One region of the Kocuria aegyptia genome, then DNA from elsewhere that is predicted to be linked to it. Evidence: predicted binding sites of a transcription regulator. Region 1 holds the regulator's gene; the other holds the start of a gene.
The links. The regulator HspR, encoded in region 1, represses chaperone genes until heat shock. The targets are predictions, from matches to a motif close to AAGTTGAGTCNNNNNGACTCAACTT.
Positions count from the first base shown of each region.

Region 2: the regulator HspR is predicted to act here: its motif matches at 8,028-8,052, upstream of ABD220_RS02725 (Hsp20/alpha crystallin family protein).

Region 1 is NZ_BAAAOA010000046.1:506,919-521,269, reverse strand. Features, by position in the region: gene ABD220_RS16705 (D-hexose-6-phosphate mutarotase) at 1-85, opposite strand, end outside; gene ABD220_RS16700 (alanine/glycine:cation symporter family protein) at 152-1,597, opposite strand; gene ABD220_RS16695 (multidrug effflux MFS transporter) at 1,752-3,017, opposite strand; gene ABD220_RS16690 (LOG family protein) at 3,275-3,889, shown strand; gene trmB (tRNA (guanosine(46)-N7)-methyltransferase TrmB) at 3,894-4,685, shown strand; gene ABD220_RS16680 (GNAT family N-acetyltransferase) at 4,682-5,176, shown strand; gene ABD220_RS16675 (heat shock protein transcriptional repressor HspR) at 5,204-5,644, opposite strand; gene ABD220_RS16670 (DnaJ C-terminal domain-containing protein) at 5,646-6,680, opposite strand; gene ABD220_RS16665 (nucleotide exchange factor GrpE) at 6,847-7,488, opposite strand; gene dnaK (molecular chaperone DnaK) at 7,491-9,347, opposite strand; gene ABD220_RS16655 (BCCT family transporter) at 9,675-11,636, shown strand; gene ABD220_RS16650 (low molecular weight protein-tyrosine-phosphatase) at 11,719-12,255, shown strand; gene ABD220_RS16645 (uridine kinase family protein) at 12,252-12,845, shown strand; gene ABD220_RS16640 (aminotransferase class IV) at 12,875-13,756, shown strand; gene ABD220_RS16635 (energy-coupling factor transporter transmembrane component T family protein) at 13,764-14,351, opposite strand, start outside.
Region 2 is NZ_BAAAOA010000007.1:99,158-113,508, reverse strand. Features, by position in the region: gene ABD220_RS02755 (response regulator transcription factor) at 1-443, shown strand, start outside; gene ABD220_RS02750 (sensor histidine kinase) at 543-2,060, shown strand; gene ABD220_RS02745 (beta-phosphoglucomutase family hydrolase) at 2,258-5,581, shown strand; gene ABD220_RS02740 (gamma carbonic anhydrase family protein) at 5,629-6,165, shown strand; gene ABD220_RS02735 (TetR/AcrR family transcriptional regulator) at 6,203-6,775, opposite strand; gene ABD220_RS02730 (Gfo/Idh/MocA family protein) at 6,862-7,956, shown strand; gene ABD220_RS02725 (Hsp20/alpha crystallin family protein) at 8,086-8,598, shown strand; gene ABD220_RS02720 (NADP-dependent isocitrate dehydrogenase) at 8,787-11,009, shown strand; gene purH (bifunctional phosphoribosylaminoimidazolecarboxamide formyltransferase/IMP cyclohydrolase) at 11,099-12,709, opposite strand; gene purN (phosphoribosylglycinamide formyltransferase) at 12,788-13,369, opposite strand; gene ABD220_RS02705 (hypothetical protein) at 13,430-13,942, shown strand; gene ABD220_RS02700 (cell division protein PerM) at 13,825-14,351, opposite strand, start outside.

The DNA.
Region 1 (14,351 bases):
AGTCGATCACGTGCGCGCCCTGGTCGTAGACGGCACCGGTGGCGTCCGCGCAGGAGAAGGGGCGGGGCTCGGGGAGTTGGCTCATGCCCCTCAGGCTAGACGGAGGGCCCGGCCCCCGTCAGGAGGCCGGGCCCTCGTGCGCCGACGCCGGTCAGACGCCGGTGCGCTCGTACGAGTCGATCGCTCCGGGGTGACCCTCCATGAACGCGTCGACCTGCCGGCGGTCCGCCCGCAGCTTGGGGTCGTGGTCCAGGTAGTGCTTCGTCTCGCGGACGATCAGCCCGGAGAGGAGCAGCAGCCCGAGCAGGTTGGGCAGGGCCATGAGGCCGTTCATCACGTCGGCGAAGTTCCACACGACGGCCAGCGGCACGGTGCAGCCCACGAACACGATCAGGGAGAAGACGACCCGGTAGGGCATCACCGCTGCCCTGCCGAAGAGCCGCTCCATGCAGCGCTCGCCGTAGTAGGCCCACCCGAGGATCGTCGAGTAGGCGAACATCACGAGCCCGATGGTGACCACGTAGTGACCCCACTGCCCGGGCAGGCCCCGGCTGAAGGCGTCGCCGGTCATGGTCGCGGCGAAGTCCGCCCCCTGCTCCCAGACTCCCGTGGTGATGAGCACGAGCCCCGTGCAGGTCACCACGATGATGGTGTCGATGAAGGTCTGCGTCATGGAGACCAGGCCCTGGCGGACCGGGTGGGTGGTCTGGGCCGCCGCCGCGGCGATCGCGGCCGAGCCCATGCCGGACTCGTTGGAGAAGATGCCGCGGGCCACGCCCATCTGCACGGCGAGCATGATGGCCGATCCGGCGAACCCGCCGACCGCCGCGGTGCCGGTGAAGGCATCGGTGAAGATCAGGAGGAGCGCCTGCGGGATGGCCGCGACGTTGACGACGAGGATGAACAGGGCGCCCAGGACGTAGAAGAGGATCATGACCGGGACGAAGCTCGCGGTGACCTTCCCGATGGACCTGATGCCGCCCACGAGCACGGCGAGCGTCAGCACGGCGAGCACGGCGCCGGTGATCCAGGTGGGGACGCTGAAGGAGCTCTCCAGGTTGGAGGCGATGGAGTTGCCCTGGGTCATGTTGCCGATGCCGAACGCCGCCAGCGCGGCGGCGATGGCGAAGAAGATCGCCAGGAACTTCCCGAACCCGTTGCGGATGCCGCGCTCCAGGTAGTACTGCGGGCCGCCGGAGATCTCGCCCTTGGCGTCCGTGGTGCGGAACCGCACGGCCAGGAACGCCTCGGAGTACTTGGAGGCCATGCCGAGCAGGCCGGTGACCCACATCCAGAACAGGGCGCCGGGCCCGCCGATCGAGATCGCGGTCGCCACGCCCACGATGTTGCCGGTGCCCACGGTCGCCGCGAGCGCTGTGGTCAGCGCCTGGAACTGGGAGACGTCCCCGCCGTGGGCGTCCGCGTCCTTGCGGTCGAACAGGGCCAGTCGCAGCGCGGAGCCCAGCTTGTGGAACTGCAGCCCGCCGAGCCGGATGGTCAGGTAGAGGCCAGTGAGCAGCAGCAGGGGGATGAGGACGTACGGCCCCCAGATGATGCCGCCCAGCTCGCCGAGGGCGGTCTCGATGGTTTGGAGCATGTCTTCTCCCGTGGGTGTCGGGTGGATCAGGAATCGGGCCGGACCGGGAGTGTGACCTCGGTCTCGGCCGAAGGCATCTAATCACAGGTGCGCTGGTCGCCCCGGCAGGGACCGATGGACCGCACGGGGTGTGGCCCGGTCCGTTCCCGCCCGGTCACGACCCGGGCGGGGCTGCCGGGTTCTCCGGTGCCCGCCGCGAGAGCCGGCGCGCGAGCAGCACGGCGCCCGTGGCGAGCAGCGAGCACACCGCCATGGCCACGGCCATCGGCACCGCGGTGTGCTGACCGGCCAGGCCTGTCAGCGGGCTCACGAGCCCGCCGAGAAGGAACTGCACCAGCCCGAGCACCGCCGAGCCCGCTCCGGCCCGGCCCGGGACCCGGCTCTGGGCGAGGGCCACGGCGTTGCCCATGACGAAGCCGATGCAGGTCTGGCTCACGAAGAGGTGCACCAGGGTGGTCCACCCGGTGACCCCGGCCAGCACGAGGCCCAGGCCCACCGTGTTGACGGCCGCCATGACCACGATCGCGGTGCGGAGGATGGCGCCGGGCTCGATCCGGTCGACGAGGCGGGTGTTGACGACCGCACCCAGGATCGAGCCGCCCGCGTTGGCGGCGAAGACCACGGAGTAGCCGAGCGCCGAGTAGCCGAGCACGTTCTGCACCACGAAGGAGGAGGCGGAGATGTAGGAGAACAGGGCGCCGAACGCGAGGCCGAAGGCCAGCGCGTAGGCCATGAAGGACGGGGTGCGCAGCACCCGCCAGGACCCGGTGACGACCGCGCCGACCCCGCCGCGGTGCCGCCGGTGCGGGAGCAGCGTCTCGGGGATCACGAGCACGGAGCACGCCAGCATCAGCAGCCCGAACGCCGCGAGCGCCCAGAACACGGTCTGCCACGGGGCCACCGTGGCGATGACCCCGCCCAGCAGCGGGGCCACCACCGGGGCGAGGGAGGTGATGGTCGCGAGGATCGAGAACAGCTTGGCGGCCCCGCGGCCGGAGGCGATGTCCGAGACCACGGCGCGGGCGATCACCACCCCCGCCGCCCCGGCGAGGCCCTGGACCGCCCGCAGAACCAGCACCGTCCCGATGCCCGGGGCCAGGACCACGGCGACGGAGGTGAGCAGGAACAGCGCGTTGCCGGCCACCATGAGCCGGTGCCGGCCCAGGACGTCGGAGACCGGCCCGAGCAGGAACTGTCCCACGGCCATGCCGACCATGTACGTGGTCAGCGTCAGCTGGACCGCGGAGGCCGACGCCCCGAAGTGCCCGGCCATGGCCGGCATCGAGGCCAGGTACATGTCCGTGGCCATCGGGCTCACCGCGCTGAGGATCCCCAGGGCCGCCACCAGCACCACCCGGTCCTTGCGGCCGGACAGGCGCAGGCGGGAGCGCACGGGGTCGTCGGGCGGCGGTGAGCTCACGGGGGTCCTCCGGCAGGGGTCTGTGGGGCGGGTGCGGGGCGGGCTTCATGCTATCGACGCCGCGACAGCGACCACGACGACGGGGACGGCAGCCGCGACAACGGCAGCGACCGGGACAACGACCGGGACAACGACAGCGACCGGGACAACGACAGCGACCGCGACATGGACCGGGGCGATGGCGTGGGCCGGGACCGGCCACGAAACGCGACATCAGCCAGGACATCAACTGCCACAACAGCCGGGACAATGTCTCCATGAGACTCGCCGTGTACACCGGGGCCTCCCTCGGCTCCGACCCCCTGTTCGCCGAGGCCGCCCGGGGCTTCGCCACCACCCTTGCCCGCCGCGGCGTGGGCATCGTCTACGGCGGAGGCCACGTGGGGCTGATGGGTGTCGTCGCCGACGCCGCGCTGGCGGCCGGGGGCGAGGTGGTCGGGGTCATCCCGCAGTCCCTGGTCGACGACGAGACGGCCCACACGGGGCTGACCGAGCTGCGCATCGTCCGGACCATGCACGAGCGCAAGGCGGAGATGGCCGCCCTCGCCGACGGCTTCGTGGCCCTGCCCGGCGGCCTGGGCACCCTCGAGGAGATCTTCGAGGCGTGGACCTGGCTGCAGGTGGGGGTGCACGCCAAGCCGGTCGGCTTCCTCGACGTGGCCGGCTACTGGAGGCCCCTGCTGGACGCGGTGGCCTCGATGTCCGCGGCCGGTCTCGTGCGCCCCGAGTACCGGGACGCCGCCGTGGTCGCCCAGGACGCCGAGGAGCTGCTCGCCGGTTTCGCGGGGTGGGAGGCGCCGCGCCGGCGCTGGTCCGAGCCGCCCGTTCCCGGGGCCGACGCGCCGGTGGCCCGCCCTGCCCCTAGGATGTAGGGCGATGAGCGAGCACATCCCTTCCCCCGCCGAGGGGTCCGAGCAGGGCCCCGTCCCCGAGGCGTTCCACCGCCGGCCGTACTCCTTCGTGCGCCGCGGCGACCGCCTCACCGCCCGCCGCCAGAAGGCCTGGGACGACTGGGCGCCCACCCGGGTGCTGGACGTCCCGCGGGTGCGCACGGACACCTCCGTCCACCCGGACCACGAGTTCGACGCGGCCGCGGCCTTCGGCCGCGAGGCGCCCCTGGTCGTCGAGGTCGGCTCGGGGCTCGGAGAGGCGGTCGTGCACGCCGCCGCCCAGGACCCGGCGCGGAACTTCCTCGCCGTCGAGGTGTACAAGCCCGGGATCGCGGACCTGCTGCTCAAGGCGGGCCAGGCCGGCGTGGACAACGTCCGGGTGGTGCAGGCGAATGCCCCCGAGGTCCTGGAGCACATGCTCGCCCCCGGCTCGGTCGACGAGCTGTGGGTGTTCTTCCCGGACCCCTGGCACAAGACCCGCCACCACAAGCGGCGCCTGGTCTCCCCCGCCTTCGCCGAGCTCGCCGCCCGGGTGCTCGTGCCGGGTGGGCTGTGGCGGCTCGCCACGGACTGGCAGGAGTACGCCCTCGTGATGCGCGAGGTCCTCGACGCGTCCCCGCACTTCGAGAACCTCCACCCGGGCCCGCTCGCCGACGACGAGCACCCGGACACGGGCTGGGCCCCCCGCTGGGAGGGACGGATCCTCACGAGCTTCGAGCGCAAGGCCCAGGAGGCGGGCCGCGTCCCGCGCGACCTCCTCTACCGCCGGACGGCGTGAACGCAGCTGCCGGCCCGGAGCGGGACGGCTTCGTCGTCGTGCTCCCGGGCGATCCCCGCACGCGGCCGCTGCTCGAAGGCCTGCACCTCGAGTACGTGGCGCGCTACGGTCCCACGATCGGGGCGGAGGAGATGGCGCACCACCCCGTGGACGACTTCACCGCCCCCGCCGGGGGGCTCCTGCTCCTCCTCGAGGGCGGCGTGACGGTGGGCGGCGGCGCGTTCCGCCGGCACGACGACGTCACGGCCGAGCTCAAGCGGGTGTGGACCGCTCCGGCGCACCGCCGGCGTGGGATCTCGCGGCGCGTCCTGGCCGAGCCCGAGCGGCTCGCCGCCGCGGCGGGCTACCGGCGCATCTACCTCACCACGGGCAGCCGCCAGCCCGAGGCGGATGCCCTGTACCGCAGCAGCGGGTACGTCCCGCTGCCCGGGACCGCCCAGGTCTACCCGGGCGGCGTCTACGACGTGGGCTTCGAGAAGCACCTGCGCTGAGCCGTACCGGGCCGGGGCCCGTGCGGCTCAGCGCTCCTGCGGGCGCGGGGGCCGGTACAGCACCACGGCCTGCGAGATCTTGCGGGCCCTGGGACGGGCGCCGCGGGCCATGCGCACCACGTCCCCGCCGACACCGGCGGCGAAGATCCGCGAGGACTCCTCGGCCCGGTCCCGTGCCTCTTCGAGCTCCTGGGACAGCTCGGCCACCCTCGAGCGCAGAGCCTCGACCTGGTTCTCCAGCTGGAGGATGCGCCGGATGCCCTCGAGGGAGACGCCCTGCTGGGACAGCACCTGGATCTGCTGCAGCTTCTCGATGTCGCGCTGCGAGTAGCGGCGGGCCCGGCCGGGGGCGCGGGACGGCTTGACCAGGCCCAGCCGGTCGTACTGGCGCAGCGTCTGCGGGTGCATCTCTGCGATCTCCGCGGCCACGGAGATCACGAACAGCGGCTGATCGGCATCCAGTGCCATCTCACACCCGTGCCTTCTCGGCCAGACCGGCCCGGGGATCATCGGCCGCGGTCGCCTCGGCGAACGCCCGGACCGCGGCCCGCGCCTGCTCGTCGAGCTCGGCCGGCACGTGCACCTCGACCGTCACGATCAGGTGCCCCGTGCCCTTGGTGGTGCTGAACCCGCGCCCCTTGACGCGGAAGCGCCGGCCCGAGGAGGTGCCGGCCGGCACCTTCAGCCGCACGGTGCCCCCGTCCAGCACGGGCACCTCGATCGTGGCGCCCAGCGCCGCCTCGGGGAACGTGATGGGCACGGTGACCTCGACGTCGTCCGTGCCCTCGACGCGCCGGAAGAAGGGGTGCGGCGTCACGTGCACGGTGACGTAGAGGTCACCGGCCCCACCGGCACCCGAGTGGCCCTTGCCGGCGAGCTTGAGCTTCTGCCCGTCGCGCACGCCGGGCGGGATCCGCACCGTGGTCTCCTGGCCGTTGCCCCGGCGCAGCTTGACCGTGGTCCCGTGCACCGAGGAGCGGAACGGGATGGTCGTCTCCGTCCGGATGTCCTCCCCGCGTGCCGGCGGGGCCTGGTAGCCGCCGTAGCCGCCCGGCCCGCCGTACCCGGTCTGCCCGCCGTACCCGGTCTGCCCGCCGAACTGCGCGAACAGGTCCTCGAACCCGCCCGGGCCGCCCGCCCCGCCCGTGGAGTAGGTGGTGCGACGGCGGCGCCCGCCGCCGCCTCCGCCGAAGATGTCGCCGAAGAGGTCCTCGAAGTTCGCCGAGCCGCCGGCACCGCCCGGGCCGCCGGCGGTGAAGCGCGCTCCGGAGCCCATCGCGCGGATCGCGTCGTACTGCTTGCGCTCCTCCGGGTCGGAGAGCACGGAGTTCGCCTCCGTGATGTCCTTGAACCGCTGCTCGGCCTCCGCGTCGCCCGGGTTCTGGTCCGGGTGGTACTGGCGGGCGAGCTTGCGGTAGGCCTTCTTGACGTCGGCTGCGGACGCGTCCTTGGAGACGCCGAGAATGCTGTAGAAGTCCTTGTCGATCCAGTCCTGGCTGGCCATGACGCCTCCTTTCTGTGGGGCCGGTCGGGGTCCTGCGGAGCAGGGCCCGGTGGTGGTCCTGGGGTCGTCCCCCGGCGCCGCGGCGCCGGGGGACGGGTGGACGGGTCAGGGGAGGCCCGCGGGACGGACCTCCCCTGCCGTCGCCGGGCTCAGGCCCGGACCGGCCTCACTCGGCGACCGCGACGGCGACCTGGGCCGGCCGCACCACGCGCTCGCCGATCCGGAAGCCGGAGCGCAGCACCATCGAGACCTGGTCCGGCTCGACCTCGCTCGTGGGCTGCTGCAGCACCGCCTCGTGGACGTTCGGGTCGAACTTCTCCCCGACCTCCCCGATGCGCACGAGCCCCTGCCGCACGAGGGTCTCCTCGAGCTTGTTCGCGATCGCCGCGAACGGGCCGTCGGTGAGATCACCCGCCTGCCGGGCCGCGTCGATGTCGTCGAACACCGGCAGCAGCGTCTGCAGGAGGTCGCCCGTCACGAACGTCCGCAGCTGCTCCTTCTCGCGCGCCGTGCGGTGCTTGAAGTTCACGAACTCGGCCTGCAGCCGGCGCAGCTCCTCGAGCCGCTCCTCGGCGAGGGCCGCCGCAGGGGAGCCCTCCCCCGCGGCCTCCGGCGCGCCGTCCCCGGACTCCGCGTCCGTCGACTGGGGCGTCGAGAGGATGTCCTCCACCGTCAGGCCCTCCGGCCCGGCCTCCTCGCGGGGGCCGTCGCCGGGGTCCTGCGCGCGCTGCTCGCCGGGGTCACCGGGAACGTTCCCGGCAGCCCGGTCGTCCGCGTTCTCGTCGGGTCCTGGAGTGGGGTCGGGCATGCTCACTTCTTCTCGTCCTCGTCGTCGACGACCTCGGCGTCGACGATGTCCTCGTCACCGGTGGCACCGGTGGCGCCCGCACCCGGGGCGCCCTCGGCACCCTCGGTCTGCGACTGCGCGTAGAGGGCCTCGCCGAGCTTGGTCTGGGACTGCTGCAGCTTGTCGTACGCCGTCTTCACGGCGTCGTCGTCCTCGCCCTCGAGCGCCTGCTTCAGGGCGTCGACGTCCGCCTGCACCTCGGACTTGACGTCCGCGGGCAGCTTCTCGTCGTTGTCCTTCAGGAGCTTGTCGACGGAGTACGCCTGCTGCTCCGCGTTGTTGCGCAGGTCGGCGGCCTCGCGGCGCACGCGGTCGGCCTCGGCGTTGGCCTCGGCGTCCTTGACCATCCGGTCGATGTCCTCCTTCGACAGCGAGGTGCCGCCGGTGATGGTCATCGACTGCTCGGTGCCGGTGCCCTTGTCCTTCGCCGAGACGTGGACGATGCCGTTGGCGTCGATGTCGAAGGTGACCTCGATCTGGGGCACGCCACGCGGGGCCGGAGCGATGCCGGTCAGCTCGAAGGTGCCCAGGTTCTTGTTGTCCCGGGTGAACTGGCGCTCGCCCTGGAAGACCTGGATGGACACGGACGGCTGGTTGTCCTCCGCGGTGGTGAAGGTCTCGGAGCGCTTGGTCGGGATGGCCGTGTTGCGCTCGATGAGCTTGGTCATCACCCCGCCCTTGGTCTCGATGCCCAGCGACAGCGGGGTCACGTCGATCAGCAGCACGTCCTTGCGGTCGCCCTTGAGCACGCCCGCCTGGATGGCCGCGCCCACGGCGACGACCTCGTCGGGGTTGACGCCCTTGTTGGGCTCCTTGCCGGCCAGGCGCTGGACGGTCTCCGCGACGGCGGGCATGCGGGTCGAGCCGCCCACCAGCACCACGTGGTCGATGTCGGACACGGAGATGCCGGCCTCGGCGATGACGTCCTTGAACGGCTTCTCGGTGCGCTCGAGCAGGTCGCGGGTGAGCTCCTCGAACTTGGCGCGGGTCAGGCGCTCGTCCAGGTGCACCGGACCCTCGGGGGTCACGGAGAGGTACTGCAGGGAGATGTTGGTGCTCGTCGCGGAGGAGAGCTCCTTCTTGGCCTGCTCGGCGGTCTCCTTGAGACGCTGCAGGGCGATCTTGTCCTTGGACAGGTCGGCGCCGGTCTTGGACCTCACCTGCGCCAGCAGCCAGTCGACGATGCGCTGGTCCCAGTCGTCGCCGCCGAGCCGGTTGTCGCCGGCGGTCGCGCGGACCTGGATGGTGGAGAAGTCGTCCTCGTCCTTGCCGACCTCCAGCAGGGAGACGTCGAAGGTTCCGCCACCGAGGTCGAAGACGAGGATGAGCTCGTCCTCCTTGCCCTTCTCCAACCCGTAGGCCAGCGCCGCGGCGGTGGGCTCGTTGACGATGCGCAGGACGTTCATGCCCGCGATCTCACCGGCCTCCTTGGTGGCCTGGCGCTCGGCGTCGTTGAAGTACGCCGGGACGGTGATCACGGCGTCGGTGACCTTGTCGCCGAGGTAGGACTCGGCGTCGGTCTTGAGCTTCATCAGGATGCGCGCCGAGATCTCCTGCGGCGTGTACTTCTTGCCGTCGATGTCGGTGGACCACCCGGTGCCCATGTGGCGCTTCACCGAGGCGATCGTGCGGTCCACGTTGGTGACGGCCTGGCGCTTGGCGATGTCACCGACCAGGGTCTCGCCGTCCTTCGAGAAGGCGACGACGGACGGCGTGGTCCGGTTGCCCTCGGCGTTGGCGATGACGGTGGGCTCGCCGCCCTCCAGCACGGACACCACGGAGTTGGTGGTGCCGAGGTCGATTCCTACTGCACGAGACATGGACGTGTTCTCCTTCGGGTCGAGCTGAACCGGGTGGGCCGTACCGGCCCCGTTGGGGTCCCGGAGGTCTCAAGTTCTTGAGTTTTCCTGACTCAAGTCTGCCACGTGAGCCGCCGATGTCAACTTAACTTGAGCCACCTCGACTCAACTCGGGTGCATGGGCGGGTGTGAGATGCCACGCGGCCCTGCCCCTCCGGCAGGGCATCGGCTAACCTGATGTATTTGTGCCCGTCCTGGCGGGCCGCTGACGACACCCCGGGTCCGCCCCGCACGCCACCGAACGCACCGACACGCCACCGCACGCCCCCCGACACCGCAGGAGCCTCCGTGAGCAGCACGCCACCTTATACGCCGCAACCACCGAGCCCGGCCGACCTCTCCCGCCGGACGAAGCCCCGGGAGGTGCTGCGCGAGATCAACTACCCCCACGGCATCCACCCCGCCCTGGTCCCCGGCATCGCCGTCGAGGACCAGAAGCTGCACTACGGCACGGACAAGGTCGTCTTCCTCGTCACCGCCGCGCTGATCGTGGCGTTCCTCGCCTGGGGCGTGCTGTCCACCGAGTCCCTGACCGCCGCCTCCACCGCGGCCCTGGGCTGGGTCACGGGCAACACCGGCTGGTTCTTCACGGCCCTGTCCACGGCCGCGGTCCTGTTCATGCTCGTCGTCGGCTTCAGCCGCACCGGCCGCATCCCGCTGGGCATGGACGACGAGAAGCCCGAGTACTCCTTCTTCTCGTGGCTCGCCATGCTCTTCGCCGCCGGCATGGGCATCGGCCTGATGTTCTACGGCGCCTCCGAGCCCCTGAGCCACTTCGGCGCGGGCGTCCCCGGCTTCGGGGCGGAGCCCGGCTCCGAGGAGATGACGGTCTACGCCCTCGTCCAGACCGCCTTCCACTGGGGCCTCAACCCCTGGGCCATGTACGCCGTGGTCGGGGCGGCCGTCGCCTACGGCGCGTACCGCCGCGGACGTCCCCCGCTCATCAGCCGGATCTTCGTGCCGCTGATCGGCCAGCGGCACGCCGAGGGCGGTCTGGGCCGGCTCATCGACGTGTTCGCCATCTTCGCGACCCTCTTCGGCACCGCGGCCTCCCTGGGCATCGGCGCACTGCAGATCGCCCGGGGCCTCGAGATCGTCGCCGGCTGGGGACCCCTCGGCAACGCCGGCCTCATCGCCATCATCGCCGTCCTCACGGCCGCCTTCGTGGTCTCCGCCGTCTCCGGCGTGGCCCGCGGCATGCGCTACCTCTCCACCACGAACCTGATGCTGGCCTTCCTGCTGGCCCTGTTCGTGTTCGTGGCCGGGCCCACCGTCCTGATCCTGGACCTGGTCCCCGCGGTGTTCAGCACGTACCTGCAGGAGTACCTGTGGATGACCGGCCAGACCGGCGGGTGGGGCGAGGACTCGACCGCCTTCGCCGGTGGCTGGACCGTCTTCTACTGGGCCTGGTGGCTGTCCTGGTCCCCGTTCGTCGGGATGTTCATCGCCAAGATCTCCCGCGGCCGCACGCTGCGCCAGTTCGTGACCGTGGTGCTCGTGGTCCCCTCCTCGATGTGCGTGCTCTGGTTCGTGGTCATCGGCGGCACGTCCATGTACCTGCAGCGCACCGGGACCGACCTCGCCGGCGCCGGCGGCCAGGAGGCAGCGCTCTTCGGCATGCTCAACGCCCTGCCCCTGGGCGCGGTCACCTCGGTGCTCGCCATGGTCGTCGTCGCCATCTTCTTCGTGACGAGCGCCGACTCCGCGTCCGTCGTCATGGGCACGCTCTCGCAGCAGGGCCGACCCGAGGCCAGCCGGTCGATCGTCGTGTTCTGGGGCCTCTGCCTCGGCGGCATCGCGACCGTCATGATGCTCGTGGGCGGCGACGACGCCCTGACCGGCATGCAGAACCTCGTGACCGTCTCGGCCCTGCCCTTCGCCGTGATCGTCGCGTTCCTGATGGTCTCCTTCTACAAGGACCTGCGCAGCGACCCTTCGACCATCCGTCACGAGTTCGGCCTCACGGCCGTCCGCAAGGCCGTGATCCACGGCATCGAGGAGCACGGCGACGACTTCGCCCTGCAGGTGGAGCACGCCCAGGGCGCCCGCGCCGCCGGCGAGACGTTCGACTCCCACGACCCGGCCGTCACCGACTGGTACCGGCGGGTCGACGAGAACGGCGAGGAGATCGACCTCACCGCCGAATCAGCCCCGGCCCGGGACCCCGAGCAGGATCGCGAGCAGGACCCCGAGCAGGCTCGCGAGCAGGACCCCGAGCGCGCCCTCGATCCGGCCGGCGACCGGGCCTGAGGCCCCGTTCTCCGTGCGGCCGTCGCCCCCGGGCGGCGGCCGCACTTCTCGTGCCGGGGCCGGACGGCTTAGACTGCCCGATATGTATTCGATCGTGACCGTGTGCACCGGCAACATCTGCCGCTCGCCCATGGCGGAGCTGGCCCTGCGCCGCGCCTTCGAGGCCGCGGGACTGGCCGAGCGCGTGCAGATCGACTCGGCGGGCGTCAGCGACGAGGAGCTCGGCAATCCCGTGGACCCCCGCGCCCTCGACCTCCTGCGCCGCGAGGGCCTCGACGCCTCCCGGCACGCGGCCCAGGTCTTCGACCCCGCCCGCTTCGACGACCGGGACCTCGTGCTCGCCCTGGACGTCGGGCACTGGCGCCGGCTCCGGGCGCTCGCACCGGACGGGGCCGCCGCCAAGGTGCGGCTGCTGCGGGAGTTCGATCCCGCCGCCGAGGACCTCGAGCACGACGACCTGGGGATCTACGACCCCTGGTACGGGGGCCCGGAGGACTTCGAGACCACCTACGGCATGATCGCCGCCGCGGTGCCGGGCGTCGTCCGCGCCGTCGCCCGGGAGCTCAGCGCCGACCGGGAGCCCGCGCACGGCCGCGCGCAGGACGCCGGACGCGCGTGATCGACATCGAGCTGGAGCTGGACCCGTCGCTCGCCGCGGCTCACCCCGCCGGCACCAACCTGGCGAGACTGCTCCCCTCCCCCACCCGCCGCCCGTACCTCATCGGCATCGACGGGCGCTCCGGCGCGGGCAAGACCAGCCTCGCCGAGCAGCTCGCCGCGGTGCTGCGCCCGGTGCGGGACGTGACGCTCTTCCACCTCGAGGACCTCTACCCGGGCTGGGACGGGCTCGGGCCGGGCCGGCGGACCTACGTGGACGATGTCCTCGTTCCTCTCGACCAGGGCCGGGACGCGGAGTGGAGCGCCTGGGACTGGGTCACCGGCTCCCCGGGCACGCCACGGCTGACCCGTGTGGCGGAGGTCGTGGTCCTGGAGGGCGTCGGCGCCTGCAGCGCCGAGGCCCGGGAGCTGCTGGACGTCTCCGTGTGGGTCGAGCTGCCCACCGCCCTGCGCTACGACCGCGCGCTGAGCCGTGACGGCTCGTACTACGCCGAGCACTGGGACCGCTGGGCGGCCCAGGAGGACGCCTACCTGGCGGAGGACCACGTCTGGGAGCAGGTGGACATCCTGCACCCCGGCCCGGTCTGCTGAACCGTTCGGCCGCACCGGCAGGAGGAGCCGTGACCAGCACCGTCGTCGTCCTAGACGCCGCCCACCCGGCGGGCGTCCTCGCCGATCCGGCCGTCCCGCTCGTGCGGATCGACGACCAGGGACTCACCCGCGGGGACGGCGTCTTCGAGACCATGCGCGCCGTGGACGGGTCCGTGCAGAAGTTCGAGGCCCACCACCAGCGGCTGTCGGCCTCCGCGCGGCTGGCCCAGCTGCCCGTGCCGTCGGCGCGCGACGTGCGCGGGGCGGTGGAGCTGGCGCTCGCCCACGCCGCGCCCGGCGGGGACGGCGGCCTGGGCGCCGAGCACGCCGTCAAGGTCGTGATCAGCCGAGGAACCCCCGAGGACGGCCCGTGGTCGTGGATCGCGGTGAGCCCCGTGCCGGAGACCACGTTCCGGCAGCGCCGGGAGGGCGTGACCGCGGTGCTGCTGCCGCGCGGCCACGCCCCCGCCCAGGACGCCGGCTACCCTTGGCTGCTCCCGGGGGCCAAGACGCTCTCCTACGCGATCAACATGGCCGCCCTGCGCCACGCCCGCTCGCTCGGCGCGGACGAGGCGGTCTTCACCACGGACGGCCGCCGGGTCCTGGAGGGCGCGACGTCCTCCGTGGTCTGTGCCCGGGTGCGCGCGGGCCGCCGTACGCTGCTGACGCCCGAGCCCTCGCACGGGATCCTGCCGGGCACCACGCAGGCCAAGATCTTCGACGCCGCCCGCCGGGACGGCTGGGAGCTCGGCTACGGGCCGCTGTACCCGGCGGACCTCATGGCGGCCGACGCCGTGTGGCTGGTCTCCAGCGTCCGGCTCGCAGTGCCGGTGCGCCGGCTCGACCACCAGCCGCTGCCGGTGGACCCGGACCTGACGCGGCTCGTCACGAACTGGGTCTCCCAGGCCTGATCAGGGCTCAGGCCCAGATGAAGCGGTGCGTGCCGAGCAGGACGGACACCGCCGGGCCCGCCGCGGCGGCCCCGGCGCAACCGGCGAGCACCGCGGCGTCCCGCCAGGAGTACCCCGGGACGCGGGCCCACGTGCGCGGACCCGCGCCGAAACCGCGGGCCTCCATGGTGATCGACAGCCGGGTGGCCCGGCGCAGGGACTGCACCAGCAGCGTGAACGCCTGGCCGCCGAACTCCCGCAGCGCGCCCACCGGACCGCGCCCCGACCCCGCGCCGCGCGCCCGCCGGGCCATCGCGAGGGTGGCCCACTCGGAGGCCATCACGCCCACCAGCCGCAGCGCGGCCAGGGAGGCGAGCACGAAGCGGGCCGGGAGGCGCAGCGTCTGGGCGAGACCGTCGGCGAGGTCCGTGGGGTCCGTGGTGAGCACCAGCATCAGCCCGGGCAGGGCCAGCGCGAGCCCGCGCAGGGCGATCGCCGCGCCCGCGGCCACGGAGCCGGCCGAGATCCCGGTGACCCCCAGGTCGAGCAGCACCGGCCCCGAGTCCTCGGCGAGCAGGGCCGTGCCCCACCCGCTCACGATCGCCGCCACCACCAC
Region 2 (14,351 bases), on a different contig from region 1:
CCGCGAAGGACAGCACCGAGGACCGCATCACCGGCCTCGCGGCCGGCGGGGACGACTACGTGACGAAGCCGTTCGACATGGAGGAGCTGCTGCTGCGGCTGCACCGCCTGGTGCAGCGCGCGGGCATCGCCCACCCGGACACCGCGGAGCTGGTCGTGGGGGACCTCGTGCTCAACGCGGACACCCGGGAGGTCCGCCGCGGCGACGACGAGATCGCGCTGACGGCCACCCAGTTCGACCTGCTGCGCTGCCTCATGGAGAACGCGCGCCGGGTGCTCAGCAAGCCGCAGCTCCTCGAGCGGGTCTGGGGCTACGACTTCGGCGGCCAGACCAACGTCGTGGAGCTCTACATCTCCTACCTGCGCAAGAAGATCGACGCCGGCCGCCCGCCCATGATCCACACCGTGCGCGGGGCCGGCTACGTGCTCAAACCCGCCGAGTGAGCGCCCGCCGAGGAAGTGTCGTCCCATGAGCAACCGTCCGACGAGCAACCGTCCGACGAGCACCCGTCCGACGAGCACCCGTCCGACGAGCACCGTGCGATGAGCGCGGGAGGAACCGCCCCGCGGCTCCTCCCGCGGGGCGCGGGGCGGGCGCTGCAGCTGCGCACGAAGCTGCTGCTGCTGGTCCTGGCGCTGCTGACCGTCGCGTGCGCCGCGGTGGGCGCCCTGGGCCTGGCGGTCCTCGACATGTCCCTGGGCGAGCAGCTGGACGGCCGGGTCCGGGACGCCTCCTTCCGCACCATCGAGTACGGGGTCCGGGCCGCCGCCGGTCCCTCGGAGGAGCTCGAGGCCATGATGGACGTGCCCGCGCAGGGCGCCGGCACCCTCAACGCCCGGATCGTCGACGGCGAGGTGGTCCGCGCCGGGCTCTTCGCGGCCGACGGGACGCGGCAGGAGCTGACCGACGCGGACCGGCAGCGGATCGGGGAGCTCGTGGCCGCGCTCGGCGCGGAGTCGGCCGAGGTCGGGGGCCGGCAGTGGGGCCCCGTGGACGTGGAACTGGACGTGGGCGGTTACCGCGTGCTGGTCGTCGACGACCCGTGGGACTGGGGGCTCGTGCTGACCGGCCTGCCGCTGGCGGACAAGGAGGACACCCTGCGCACCTTCGGGGTGAGCACCGCGGCGATCTCGACCGGCGCCATCGCCGCCACGGGGCTGGTCGGGCTCGTCGTCGTCCGGCGCACCCTGCGTCCCGTGGAGCGGCTCTCCGACGTGGCGACCCGCGTCTCGGAGCTGGACCTCGACCACGGGGAGGTGGTCCTGCCGGTGGGGGCCGTGGCGCCGGCCGCGCACCCGGACACGGAGGTGGGCCGGCTCGGCCACGCCTTCGGGCGGATGCTGGACAACGTCGCCCACGCCTTGACCGCCCGCCAGCGCAGCGAGACGCGCGTGCGCCGGTTCGTGGCCGACGCCAGCCACGAGCTGCGCACTCCCCTGGCCAGCATCCGCGGCTACGCGGAGCTGATCCGGCTCACGGAGCCGATGAGCGCGCAGGGCCGCAGCTCCTTGTCCCGGGTGGAGTCCGAGGCGGCGCGGATGACCGCGCTCGTCGAGGACCTGCTGCTGCTGGCGCGCCTGGACGAAGGCCGGGCGGTGGTCAGCGAGGACGTCGACCTGCTCGAGCTGGTGGTCGAGACCGCCAGCGACCTGCGGGTCGCGGCGCCCGGCCACGTCTGGCGCCTCGAGCTGCCCGAGGAGCCCGTGCTGGTGCGGGGCGATCCGGCCCAGCTGCGCCAGGTGCTCATCAACCTGCTCGCCAACGCCCACCAGCACACCCCCGCCGGGACGACGGTCACGGCGTCGCTCGCGACGGACGCCGGCGGCGAGGCCGTGCTGGCCGTGGCCGACGACGGCCCGGGCATCGGCGCCGACTTCCTCGAGCACATCTTCTCCCGCTTCGCCCGGGAGGACCTCTCCCGGGCCGGAGGCTCCCGCGGCGCGGGCCTGGGGCTCTCGATCGTGCAGGCCATCGTGCACGCCCACCACGGCCGGATCGACGTCGGCAGCGCCCCCGGCTGCACCCGGTTCACCGTCCGCCTCCCCCTGGCGGACCACTGAGCGGACGCGGCTTGCCCCCGCGGCTCCGGGGCCGTTTAATGAACTGGTCAGGAACCGTCGGCACGGACGGCCGTCCCCGCTCCAGTGCCAAACCGCAACGCCGCGTCCGGGGTCCGTCGCGTGCCGTGTGCTTGGGGGTTTCTCCGTGCGGTCGCGAGGGGCCGCGGAAGCCGCACCCACCTTCCGGAGGAACTCTCGTGAACGCACTGCCCACCGCCCCGTTCACTGCGTCCCTGCCCCGCATCCAGGGCGCCGACGCACCTCCGCAGACGGTCGACCAGCTGCGCATCCCCCACGACGCCGTGATCTTCGACATGGACGGCGTCGTCACCGACACCGCCGCCGTGCACGCGGCGGCCTGGAAGACCCTCTTCGACGCGATCCTGGCCGACGACCGGCTCGAACCGGCCGAGCCGGGCACCACGGTGGACCGGCGCCCCTTCGACGCCGACGCCGACTACCGCCACTACGTGGACGGGAGGCGGCGCGAGGACGGGATCCGCTCCCTGCTGGCCGCCCGGGGCGCGTGCCTGCCGGAGGGCGACGGGACCCCGGGGGCGTGGACCGTGCAGGGGCAGGCCGTGCTGAAGAACGCCTACTTCCAGGACGCCCTGCAGGTCCAGGGCGTGCGGGTCTTCGAGAAGACCGTGGCGCTCATCGAGCGGTTGCGCGCGGCCGGGGTGCCGGTGGGCCTCGTGACCGCGAGCCGCAACAGCGTCCCCGTGCTGGCGGCGGCCGGGCTGCAGGACTCCTTCGACATCATCGTGGACGGCCACTTCGCCGCCGAGCACGGGCTGCCCGGCAAGCCGGCGCCCGACACCTTCCTGACCTGCGCGAAGATGCTCGGGGTGGACCCGGTCCGGTCCGTGGTGGTGGAGGACGCCGTGTCCGGGGTGCAGGCCGCGGCCGCCGGGGGCTTCGGCATGGTGGTGGGGATCCGCCGCCACGGCGAGCGCAAGGACCTGTACCGGGCAGGGGCCACGATCGTGCTCAACGACGTCGGCGAGCTCGACCTCGGCGCCCGCCGCGACGACTCCTGGAAGCTGGTCTTCGAGGGCTTCGACCCGGCCACGGAGGCCCGGCGGGAGACCCTGCTGACGCTGGCGAACGGCTACATGGGCGTGCGCGGGTCCGCGTGCGAGTTCCCCGACAACGGCGTGCACTACCCCGGCAACTACCTGGCCGGCATCTTCAACCGGGTCGTGAGCCACCTCAACGGACGTGACATCGAGCACGAGTCCATGGTCAACGCCCCCAACTGGACCCACCTGGACCTGCGGATCTCCGGCGGCGACTGGTGGTCGGAGGGCGGGCTGCGCCCGTCCGCCGAGCGGGTCGAGCTCGACCTGCGCCGCGGCCTGCTCATCCGTTCCCTGACTCTCACCGACCTCAACGGGGACCGGGGCGAGGACGGGGCCCGGGCCCGGCTGGACATCGTCCAGCGCCGCCTCGTGTCGCTGCGCTACCGGCACCTGGGGGCGCAGGAGACCACGGTGACGGCCCGGGGGTTCTCCGGACGGCTGCACCTGCGCACGGGCATCGACCCCAGCGTGCGCAACAACGGGGTCGCGGAGTACCAGGACCTCAACGACCACCACCTCGTGGACCTCGAGTCGACGTCCCTGCCGGACGACCACGAGACCCTGCTCTCCCACGTGCGCACCACCCAGTCGAAGATCGAGATCACCACGGCCCAGCGCACCACCATCGAGGGCGGCCAGAACGTCCGGGAGCGCCGCGAGATCCGCCCCGGCGGCACCGAGTTCCGCCGCCACCAGGTCAACATCGCCGACGGCCGCCCGGTGATCATCGACTCGACCACGGCGGTGGTCACGAGCCGCGACGCGGCGATCGGCTCGCCCCGCGAGGGCGCCCTCGCGGAGCTGGACCGCAACCCCAGCGGCGTCCGGGGCCTGCTGCCCTCGCACGAGATCGAGTGGTCCCTGCTGTGGGACCGCTTCGACGTGGACGTGCGTCCGAGCCCGGAGGAGCGCACCGGGGAGCTGTCCCTGACCCAGCTGGCGCTGCGGGTGCACCTGTTCCACGTGGCCCAGACCCTGGCGCCGCACATGTCCCTGCGCGACGCCGGCGTCCCGGCGCGCGGCCTGCACGGCGAGGGCTACCGCGGGCACATCTTCTGGGACGAGCTCTACATCCTCCCGGTCGTCAACCTGCACCAGCCGCAGGTGACGCGCGCGCTGCTCTCCTACCGGTGGCGGCGGCTGGCCATGGCGAAGCACCGGGCCGCCGAGTTCGGGCTCGAGGGCGCGGCGTTCCCGTGGCAGTCCGGCTCGGACGGCCGGGAGGAGACCCCGCCGGAGCTGTTCAACCACCACTCCAACCGGTGGCTGCCGGACAACTCGTGGCGGCAGTTCCACGTGGGCCTCGCGATCGCCTACAACGCCTGGATCTACTACGAGACCACCGGCGACCTCGACTGGCTGGCGGGTCAGGGCTCGGAGCTGATCATCGGGATCACCCGCCTGTTCGCGTCCCTCACCGACTACGACCCCGCGGACGGCCGCTACCACATCGCCGGCGTGATGGGCCCGGACGAGTACCACGACGGCCCCCGGGGCCAGCACGGCGGCGGGCTGAAGGACAACGCCTACACGAACGTGCTCGCGGCCTGGTTGTTCCGGCACAGCGCCCACATCTTCCACGACATGGTGGAGCACCAGCGCGAGGAGCTCTCCGCCCGCTTCGACCTCTCGGCCGAGGAGGTCGGGACCTGGCAGCAGATGGCCGAGCGGATGTTCGTGCCGTTCAACACGGACGGCACCATCAGCCAGTTCCACGGCTACGACGACCTCGACGAGCTGGACTGGGAGTACTACCGGACCAAGTACCGCAACATCGGCCGCCTCGACCTCCTGCTGGAGAACGAGGGCGACATGACCAACAACTACAAGCTGGCCAAGCAGGCCGACACGATCATGCTGGTCTATCTCTTCGGCCCCGAAGGCCTCGTCGAGGAGCTCGGCCGGATGGGCTACGAGGTGGACCACGCCGCCATCGAGCGCACCGTCGACTTCTACATCGCGCGGTCCTCGCACGGCTCCTCGCTGTCCCGCGTGGTCAACGCCTCGGTGCTCGCCTGGCTGAACCCGGACCGTTCGTGGTCCTCGTTCCAGGACTCCCTGCTCGTGGACCTCGACGACACCCAGGGCGGGACCACGGGCGAGGGCATCCACCTGGGCGCCATGGCCGGCTCCGTCGACGTCGTGACCCGCGCCTACGCGGGGCTGCGGGTGCGCGGCGGATGGCTCGAGTTCGACCCGGCGCTGCCGAGCCAGCTGGAGACGGTCTCGTTCACCGTGCTGTACCGCGGGCAGGTGATCCGGGTCTGCATCGACCACCACGTGCTGGAGCTCCAGGGCGCCTCCCGCCGCGCGAACGACGTCACGATCCACGTGCACGGCGCGGAGTACGTGCTCAAGGGCGGCCAGACGATCCGCGTGGCCATCCAGCACCGGCACCAGCGCGCCCCGCGGCCGGCCGTCACGACGCAGGGCGCCTGAGCCCCGGGCCCACCGACGGGCCGCGGGCCCGTCGCTAGGCTGGGCGCATGACGCACTCCAGCACGCCCGGCCTCGTCCTCCCGCACGCGGGGCACGCGCCCCAGATCGACTCCTCCGCCTTCGTGGCCCCGACGGCCACGGTCGTGGGCGATGTCGAACTGGGACCGGAGTCCGGGGTCTTCTACGGCGCCGTGGTGCGCGGGGACCGCTCCCCCGTCCGGCTGGGCGCGCGGTCCAACCTGCAGGACAACGTGGTGGTCCACTCCGATCCCGGGCACTCCTGCACGATCGGGGCGGACGTGAGCGTCGGCCACGGCGCCGTAGTGCACGGGTGCACCGTGGAGGACGAGGTCCTGGTCGGGATGAACGCGACCGTCCTCAACGGCGCCGTGATCGGCACGGGCTCGCTGGTGGCCGCGGGCGCCGTCGTCCTCGAGGGCACCGTGGTGCCGCCCCGGTCCCTGGTGGCCGGGGTGCCGGCCAAGGTCCGGCGCGAGCTCACGGAGGAGGAGCAGGAGAAGGTCCGTGCCAACGCGCGGACCTACGTGCAGCTCTCCGCCGAGCACCGCCGGCTCAACGCCTGACCCACCCCCGGGGCCGTCCCCCGGGCCCAGCGACCGGTCACTGCGCCGCGAGGGTGCGCGCGTAGTCCAGGTAGGCGCCGTGGTCGAAGCCCGGCAGCAGGCACGACTGCACCACCCAGCCCTGCAGCACCGAGAGGATGGCCTGGGCGAACATCCCGGCCCACTCGCGGGCCGCGCCGGCGTCGAGTCCCAGCTCGTCGACCGCCCACCGCCCGTAGCGCTCCTCGACCCGGTCCCGCACGCGTCCCAGGTGCTCCCCGGCCAGCGCGGCCAGACCGGGATCGCTCACCGCCCCGCCCCAGGTGATGAGCAGCAGCCGGGTGCTGGCGGGGTCCGCGGCCAGCCGCTCCAGCAGGCCCACGACCCACGCCGCGGGATCGGCGCCGGGCTCGTCCTCCGCCGCCGCCAGCACCCGGTCCAGGGCCGCGCGGGCGGCCGCCGCCACGAGCTCCTGCTTGCTCGGGAAGTGGTTGTACAGCGCTCCCGCGGACAGCCCCGTGGCGGCGATGATGCGGTGCATCGAGGCCCCCTCGTAGCCGTGCTCGAGGAAGCACTCGCTGGCGGCGGCCACGATCTCGCGGCGGCGCTCGTCCTTGTACTGCTGGCTCACCCGGGGCACCGCCCCAGCCTACGCCACGAACGGTCGTTCGATCTGGGCCCGGGGCGGGCCCCCGGGCGGCGTGGCAGAATGCGCCCATGCCTGCGCAGACCCTCAGCCCGTTCGTCGCCGCATCCCTCGACGCCGCCCACCTGGACGACCCCGGCACCGCCACCGGCCGCACGCTCGGATGGGGCGTGGTCAGCACCGCCGACATCGCGGAGAAGGTGGTCCCGGACATCGCGGCGCTGCCCGACGCCCGGCTCGTGGCCCTGAGCTCGCGGGACCAGGGCCGCGCCGAGGACTTCGCCCGCCGGCACGGGGTGGAGCGGGCCTACGGCAGCACCGCCACGAGCACGGGCCTGGACCGCCTCGCGGCCGACCCGGACGTGGAGATCGTCTACGTGGCCACGCCGCACGGCTACCACCACCGGGACGTCTCCGCGCTGCTGCGGGCCGGCAAGCACGTGGTGTGCGAGAAGGCCCTCGCCATGACCGCGGCGGAGGTCCGGGACCTGCTCCGCCTCGCGCGCGAGCACGGCGTCTTCCTCATGGAGGCCGTCTGGACCCGCATGACCCCCGGGTTCCGCACCGCGATGCGCTGGATCCGGGAGGGCCGGCTCGGCCGGGTGCGCTCGGTGGAGGGATCCATCGGCACGCACCGGCCCCTGGACCCGTCCCACCGGCTGTTCCGCAGGGCCGACGGCGGCGGAGTGCTGCTCGACATGATGGTCTATCCCCTGACCTGGACCTCCGCGGTGCTGGGGGCCCCGGAGCGCTGGAGCGCCCGCGCCGAGCTCGGCGCCACGGACGTGGACCTGGACACCGCCCTGACCCTCGACTTCGGGCACGGCCGGGCCCACGTGAGCGGCACCCTGGCCTCCACGGTCCCGCACCAGGTGACGATCAGCGGCACGGACGGCTGGCTGCGCGTGGACGGGCGGATCAACTGCCCGACCACCCTGGTGCTGCAGAGCGCCGAGGGTGCCCGCACGGGCGCCGCCCCCGTCGTGGAGCACGTGGACGTGGCGGGCGCCGGGTACGTCTTCGAGATGCGGGAGGCCACGCGCTGCGTGCAGCGCGGACTGCTCGAGTCCCCGGTGATGCCGTGGGCCGACTCCCTCGAGCTCGTGGAGCTCTTCGACCGGGTGCGGGAGCGGATCGGCGTGCGCTATCCCCACGACGCCCGCTGACGCGCGGTTCGCCTTGGGCGATAAGCCTCGGACCCGTTGAAGACCACGGGACACGGGATTATCATGGTCAACAGTTGAGTTGGTTCGACTCAACTAAATGTCGAAGACATTGCTCATATGGTTGAGGAGATGATTGACGTGGCCACGATGTTCACCCCGTTCAACGATTTCGACCGACTCGCCGCCTCGCTCTTTGCCCGGCAGGGCCTGCGCGAGATGCCCATGGACCTGTACCGGGACGGCGACCAGTACATCCTCCGGGCGGACCTGCCCGGCATCGACCCCGAGAGCGTCGACGTCGACGTCGACGGCCAGCTGTTGACCATCCGGGCGGAGCGGAAGCTGCCCGAGGTGCAGGACGTCCAGTGGATCACCCGGGAGCGGCAGAGCTCCTCGTTCGTGCGCCAGCTGAACCTGGGCCAGGGCATCGACATCCAGAACATCGCCGCGAACTACGACAACGGCGTGCTCACGGTGACGATCCCCGTCTCGGCGCAGGCGAAGCCGCGCAAGATCCAGGTGGTCTCCGGCCAGGGCGAGCAGCAGGCCCTGGGCGAGGGCCGGGACGAGTCCGGTGACCGCGTGATCGGCGAGGGCGAACTCGTCAACGGCACCGGGGCCACCCAGTCCACCGAGGGCTGAGCCCGGCCCCCCGGCCCCGGGCGGGGCACCACGGTCACGGGCCCGTTCCCCGCAGGGGAACGGGCCCGCCGCTGTGCCCGGGCCGTCCGCGCCCGCCGGGCGGACAGCGGGCCGGGCACCGCCTCGGGTATCTTGGCACCAGGAAGCAACACCGCCGATCCGACGACATCCTGGGAGACAGCCCGCACATGGCCAAGATCATCTACACCCGCACCGACGAGGCGCCCCTGCTCGCCACCTACTCGTTCAAGCCGATCATCGAGGCCTACGCCTCGACCGCCGGCGTCGAGGTGGAGACCCGCGACATCTCCCTGGCCGGACGCATCGTCGCCGCCTTCAGCGACCGCCTGCCCGAGGACCAGCGGGTGGACGACGCCCTCGCCGAGCTCGGCGAGCTGGCCAAGAAGCCCGAGGCCAACATCATCAAGCTGCCCAACATCTCCGCCTCCGTCCCGCAGCTCAAGGCCGCGGTCAAGGAGCTGCAGGAGCAGGGCGTCGACCTCCCGGACTACCCGGACGAGCCGCGCTCCGAGGAGGAGCGGGAGACCCGGGCCCGCTACGACAAGATCAAGGGCTCCGCGGTCAACCCGGTGCTGCGCGAGGGCAACTCGGACCGCCGCGCCCCCGCCTCCGTGAAGAACTACGTCCGCAAGAACCCGCACCGCATGGGCGAGTGGTCCGCGGAGTCGAGGACGAACGTCGCCACGATGGGCACCGACGACTTCCGGGACAACGAGAAGTCCGTGGTCATCGCGGAGGACGACACCCTGACGATCCGGCTGGTCGGCGAGGACGGCAGCACCACGGTGCTCAAGGCGTCCGTCCCCGTGCTGGCCGGCGAGGTCGTCGACGGCACCGTGATGCGGGCCGCCGCCCTGGACGCGTTCCTCGCGGAGCAGATCGAGCGCGCCAAGCGGGAGGACGTCCTGCTCTCGGTGCACCTGAAGGCCACCATGATGAAGGTCTCCGACCCCATCATCTTCGGCCACGTCATCGAGGCCTTCTTCCCGGAGCTCTTCGCCGCCCACGGCGCAGCCCTCGAGGAGGCGGGCCTCTCCCCCGCCAACGGGCTCGCCGCCATCCTCAGTGGCCTCGACGCCTTGCCGGCCGAGGTGCGCGACGACGTGCGGGCCGCGATCGACAAGGGCCTCGCCGAGGGCCCGAAGCTCGCCATGGTGAACTCCGACAAGGGCATCACGAACCTGCACGTGCCCTCCGACGTCATCGTCGACGCGTCCATGCCGGCCATGATCCGCACCTCCGGGCACATGTGGGGCCCCGACGGCGAGGAGGCCGACACCCTCGCGGTGCTGCCGGACAGCTCCTACGCCGGGGTCTACCAGGTGGTCATCGACGACTGCCGCGCCAACGGCGCGTTCGACCCGACCACCATGGGCTCGGTGCCGAACGTGGGCCTGATGGCGATGAAGGCGGAGGAGTACGGCTCCCACGACAAGACCTTCGAGATCCCCGCCGAGGGCACCGTCCAGGTCGTCGACTCCTCCGGCGCCGTGCTGATCGAGCACGAGGTCTCTCCCGGCGACATCTGGCGCGCCTGCCAGACGAAGGACGTCGCGATCCGGGACTGGGTCAAGCTCGCCGTCACCCGCGCCCGGGCCTCCGCGACGCCGGCCGTGTTCTGGCTGGACCGCACCCGTGCCCACGACACCAACCTCATCGCCAAGGTCGAGCAGTACCTGACCGAGCACGACACCGAGGGCCTGCAGATCGAGATCATGTCTCCCGAGGAGGCCACCGCGTTCTCGATCGAGCGGATCCGCCGTGGCGAGGACACCATCTCGGTCACCGGCAACGTGCTGCGCGACTACCTCACGGACCTGTTCCCGATCCTCGAGCTGGGCACCTCCGCCAAGATGCTCTCGGTGGTCCCGCTGATCAACGGCGGCGGGCTGTTCGAGACCGGGGCGGGCGGGTCCGCGCCGAAGCACGTCCAGCAGCTGGTCGAGGAGAACCACCTGCGCTGGGACAGCCTCGGCGAGTTCCTCGCGCTGGCCGCGAGCCTCGACCACCTGGCGACCACGACCGACAACGCCCGCGCCCGGATCCTCGGCGAGACCCTCGACCGGGCCACGGGCACGTTCCTCGAGGAGAACAAGTCCCCGAGCCGGAAGGTCGGCGAGATCGACAACCGCGGCAGCCACTTCTACCTGGCCCTGTACTGGGCCCAGGAGCTGGCGCGGCAGGACCAGGACACCGAGCTGGCCCAGGCCTTCGCCTCCGTGGCGGAGCAGTTGGCCGCCCACGAGGACGGGATCAACGAGGAGCTGCTCTCCGTGCAGGGCCGGCCCGCCGACATCGGCGGCTACTACCGCCCGGACGACGCCAGGACGTCCGCGGTGATGCGGCCCTCGGAGACCTTCAACCGGGTCCTCTCCTCGCTGAGCGCCTGAGCTGAGCGCGCGGAACGGCGCGAGCACCCACGGCAGCGGCCGCACCCCCTTCCGGGAGTGCGCCCGCTGCCGTGTGCCGGGGTGGCGGATCAGTGGAAGAAGTGCCGCGCCCCGGTGAAGTACATCGTCACGCCGGCGGCCTCGGCCGCGGCCACGACCTCCTCGTCCCGGATCGACCCGCCGGGCTGGACCACGGCACGCACACCGGCGTCGAGGAGCACCTGGAGGCCGTCGGCGAACGGGAAGAACGCGTCGGAGGCCGCGACGGCGCCGCGCGCGCGCTGGGCACCGTCCTCGCCCAGGGCGTTGGCCCGCTCCACCGAGAGCTTGCAGGAGTCCACCCGGTTGACCTGTCCCATGCCGATGCCCACGGCTGCGCCCTGGTCGGCGAGCAGGATCGCGTTGGACTTCACGGCCCGCAGTGCCTTCCACCCGAAGGCGAGGTCGGCGAGCGTCCGCTCGTCCGCCGGCTCCCCCGCGGCCAGCGTCCAGCCGGCGGGGTCGTCGCCCGGTGCGTCGAGCCGGTCGGCGACCTGCAGCAGCGCGCCGCCGGAGACCTGCCGGTACTCCAGGACGTCCCGCTCGAAGCCCTCCGGCAGCTCGAGCAGGCGGATGTTCTTCTTGGCCTGCAGGATCTCCAGGGCCGCGGGCTCGAAGCCGGGGGCCACGACGACCTCGGTGAAGATGTCCTGCACGGTCTCGGCCATCGCCCGGGTCACGGTCCGGTTGGCGGCGATGACCCCTCCGTAGGCGGAGAGCGGGTCGCACGCGTGGGCCTTGCGGTGGGCGTCGGCGATCGGGTCCTCGGCACCGGGGGTGGCCACGGCGAGCCCGCACGGGTTGTTGTGCTTGACCACGGCCACGGCGGGCTCGTCGAAGTCGTAGGCGGCGCGCAGGGCGGCATCGGCGTCCACGTAGTTGTTGTAGGACATCTCCTTGCCGTGCAGCTGGTCGGCCTGGGCGATGCCGGGGGACGCGGCCTCGTCGACGTACAGGGCGCCCTTCTGGTGCGGGTTCTCGCCGTAGCGCAGGGAGGCCGAGCGCTGGAGGGCGAGCCCGGCGTAGGGCGGCCAGAAGTTGGCGTCCTCGTCGTGCTCGAACTGCTGGGCCGTCCAGGTCGCCACAGCGGTGTCGTAGGCGGCGGTGTGCGCGAACGCCGCGGCGGCCAGCCGGCGGCGCGCCCGCAGGTCGAAACCTCCGGAGGCCGCCGCCTCGACGACCGCGTCGTAGGAGGACGGGTCCACGACCACGGACACGGCCGCGTGGTTCTTCGCGGCGGCCCGGACCATGGAGGGACCGCCGATGTCGATCTGCTCGACCACCTCGTCCTGGCCCGCGCCGGAGCGCACGGTGTCCACGAACGGGTAGAGGTTCACGACCACGAGGTCGAACGGTTCGATCCCCAGCTCCCCGAGCTGGTCCATGTGGTCCTGCTTCCGGCGGTCCGCGAGGATGCCCGCGTGCACCCGCGGGTGCAGGGTCTTGACCCTGCCCTCCAGGCACTCCTGGAACCCGGTGACCTCCGCGACCTCCGTCACCGGGACACCGAGGTCGGCGATGCGCCGTGCGGTCGAGCCGGTGGACACGATCGCGACGCCGGCCCGGTGCAGCCCTGTGGCGAGGCCCTCCAGCCCGGTCTTGTCGTAGACGGACACCAGCGCCCTCTTGATGGGCACGCGGTCAAGCTGGGTGGGGCTCACGGGTTCTCCAAGCGTTCGGGTTCGTGGTTGCCGGCGGGATCCGCCGCGGACCATTTTACGGACCCTCGCCCGGGCTGCTCACCGGGCGTCGTGCAGAGCTCCGCGCCGGGCCGTCGCGCCGAGCGTGCGCACGAGCAGCTCCCGCTCGGCGGCCTTGATCCGCTCGTGGAGCTCGTCCTCGGTGTCCCCGTCCTCCACGGGCACCGCCGCCTGCGCCAGGATCGGTCCGGCATCGACGTCGGCGACGACCTCGTGGACGGTCACGCCCGTGACCTTCACCCCGTGCGCGAGGGCGTCCCGGACCGCGTGCGCCCCCGGGAAGGACGGCAGCAGCGACGGGTGGGTGTTGACGATCCGCCCCGCGAACGCCTCGACGAACTCGGCATCCACGATCCGCATGAACCCCGCGAACACGATCCGGTCGGGCTGCCGGGCAGCGACCGCCTCCTGCAGGGCACGGTTCCACCGCGTCCGGTCCGGATGGTCGCCCGGCCGGACGAGGAACGTCTCGACGCCGGCCTGCCGGGCCCGCTCCAGCCCGGTGCAGGGCTTGTCCGCGCCCACGGCGGCGATCTCGACGTCGATCCGGCCCTCCCGGACGGCGTCGAGGACCGCCTGCAGATTGGTGCCGGAGCCGGAGACCATGACCACGATGCGCATGCCTCCGAGTCTAGTCGGGCGGGCCCGGACCACTTCCCGGGGTGCCCTAGAGTGAAGGGCATGACCCCTCCCCGCCCCAGCCCCGAGGCAGCCCCCGCGGACGCACGACGCGCCGCCGCGACCCGCACGGCGGGAGGTGGGCTGGTGTGCGCGGCGGTCGCCCTGGTGCTCGTCGGTTCGGCCCTGTGGCCGACCGTGGCGGGGGTCGTGCTCGCGGCGCTCGGGATCGGGCTGGGGATCGCGGCCCTCGTGCGCTCCCGCGGGACGGGCGGGCGCCGCCTGCTGGTGGTGAGCTCGGTCGCCGCGATCGTGCTGGGCACGCTGGGCCTTCTCACCGGCGGGGCCCGTCTGGCCCTGTGGCCGGTGGCCGAGGCCTACCAGGAGTGCGTCGCCGGCACCCTCACGCTCTCCGGGGCGGCGCAGTGCCAGCAGGAGCTCGAGGACGGCGTCTGGAGCTATCTCTCCGGCAGCCCGGGAGCGTCGGCGGACGACGCCGCGGGGGCCGCGTCCACGTCGAACGCGTCGCCGTCGAACGCGTCCCCGGGCCCGGGGGCCGCCCCGGTCCGCGGCTGAGCCGCCCACGGGGCCGCGCCCTGGTGACCCTCCGTCGCGCTCGGCTCGGCCGGGTGCCGGTCGGTGCCGCTCCGGCCCGCCCCGTTCCGGTCCGCTCCGCCCGGGTCGGCTGCCTGCGGGTCGGCGGCGTTGCGGTTCCGCCCGTGCCGGCGTGCCGACCTCGGGCTCCGCCGGCCGGCCGAGCGCATCGCGCGCCGCGCCGCGGCCTCCTCCCGGCGCCGCCGGCGGGCCGCACGGCGACCGGCCGGCGTCCCGTCCTCCCCGTCCTCCGGGCCGCGGGCCGGCGCGAACGGCGGCTCGTGCTCGAGCCACGGTCCCACGACGCAGCCGACCGCGGCCCCCACGGCCACCTCGGCGCCGAACAGCAGCAGCACCGCGGGGCCGTCCGGCCCCACGTCCGTGAGCCGGC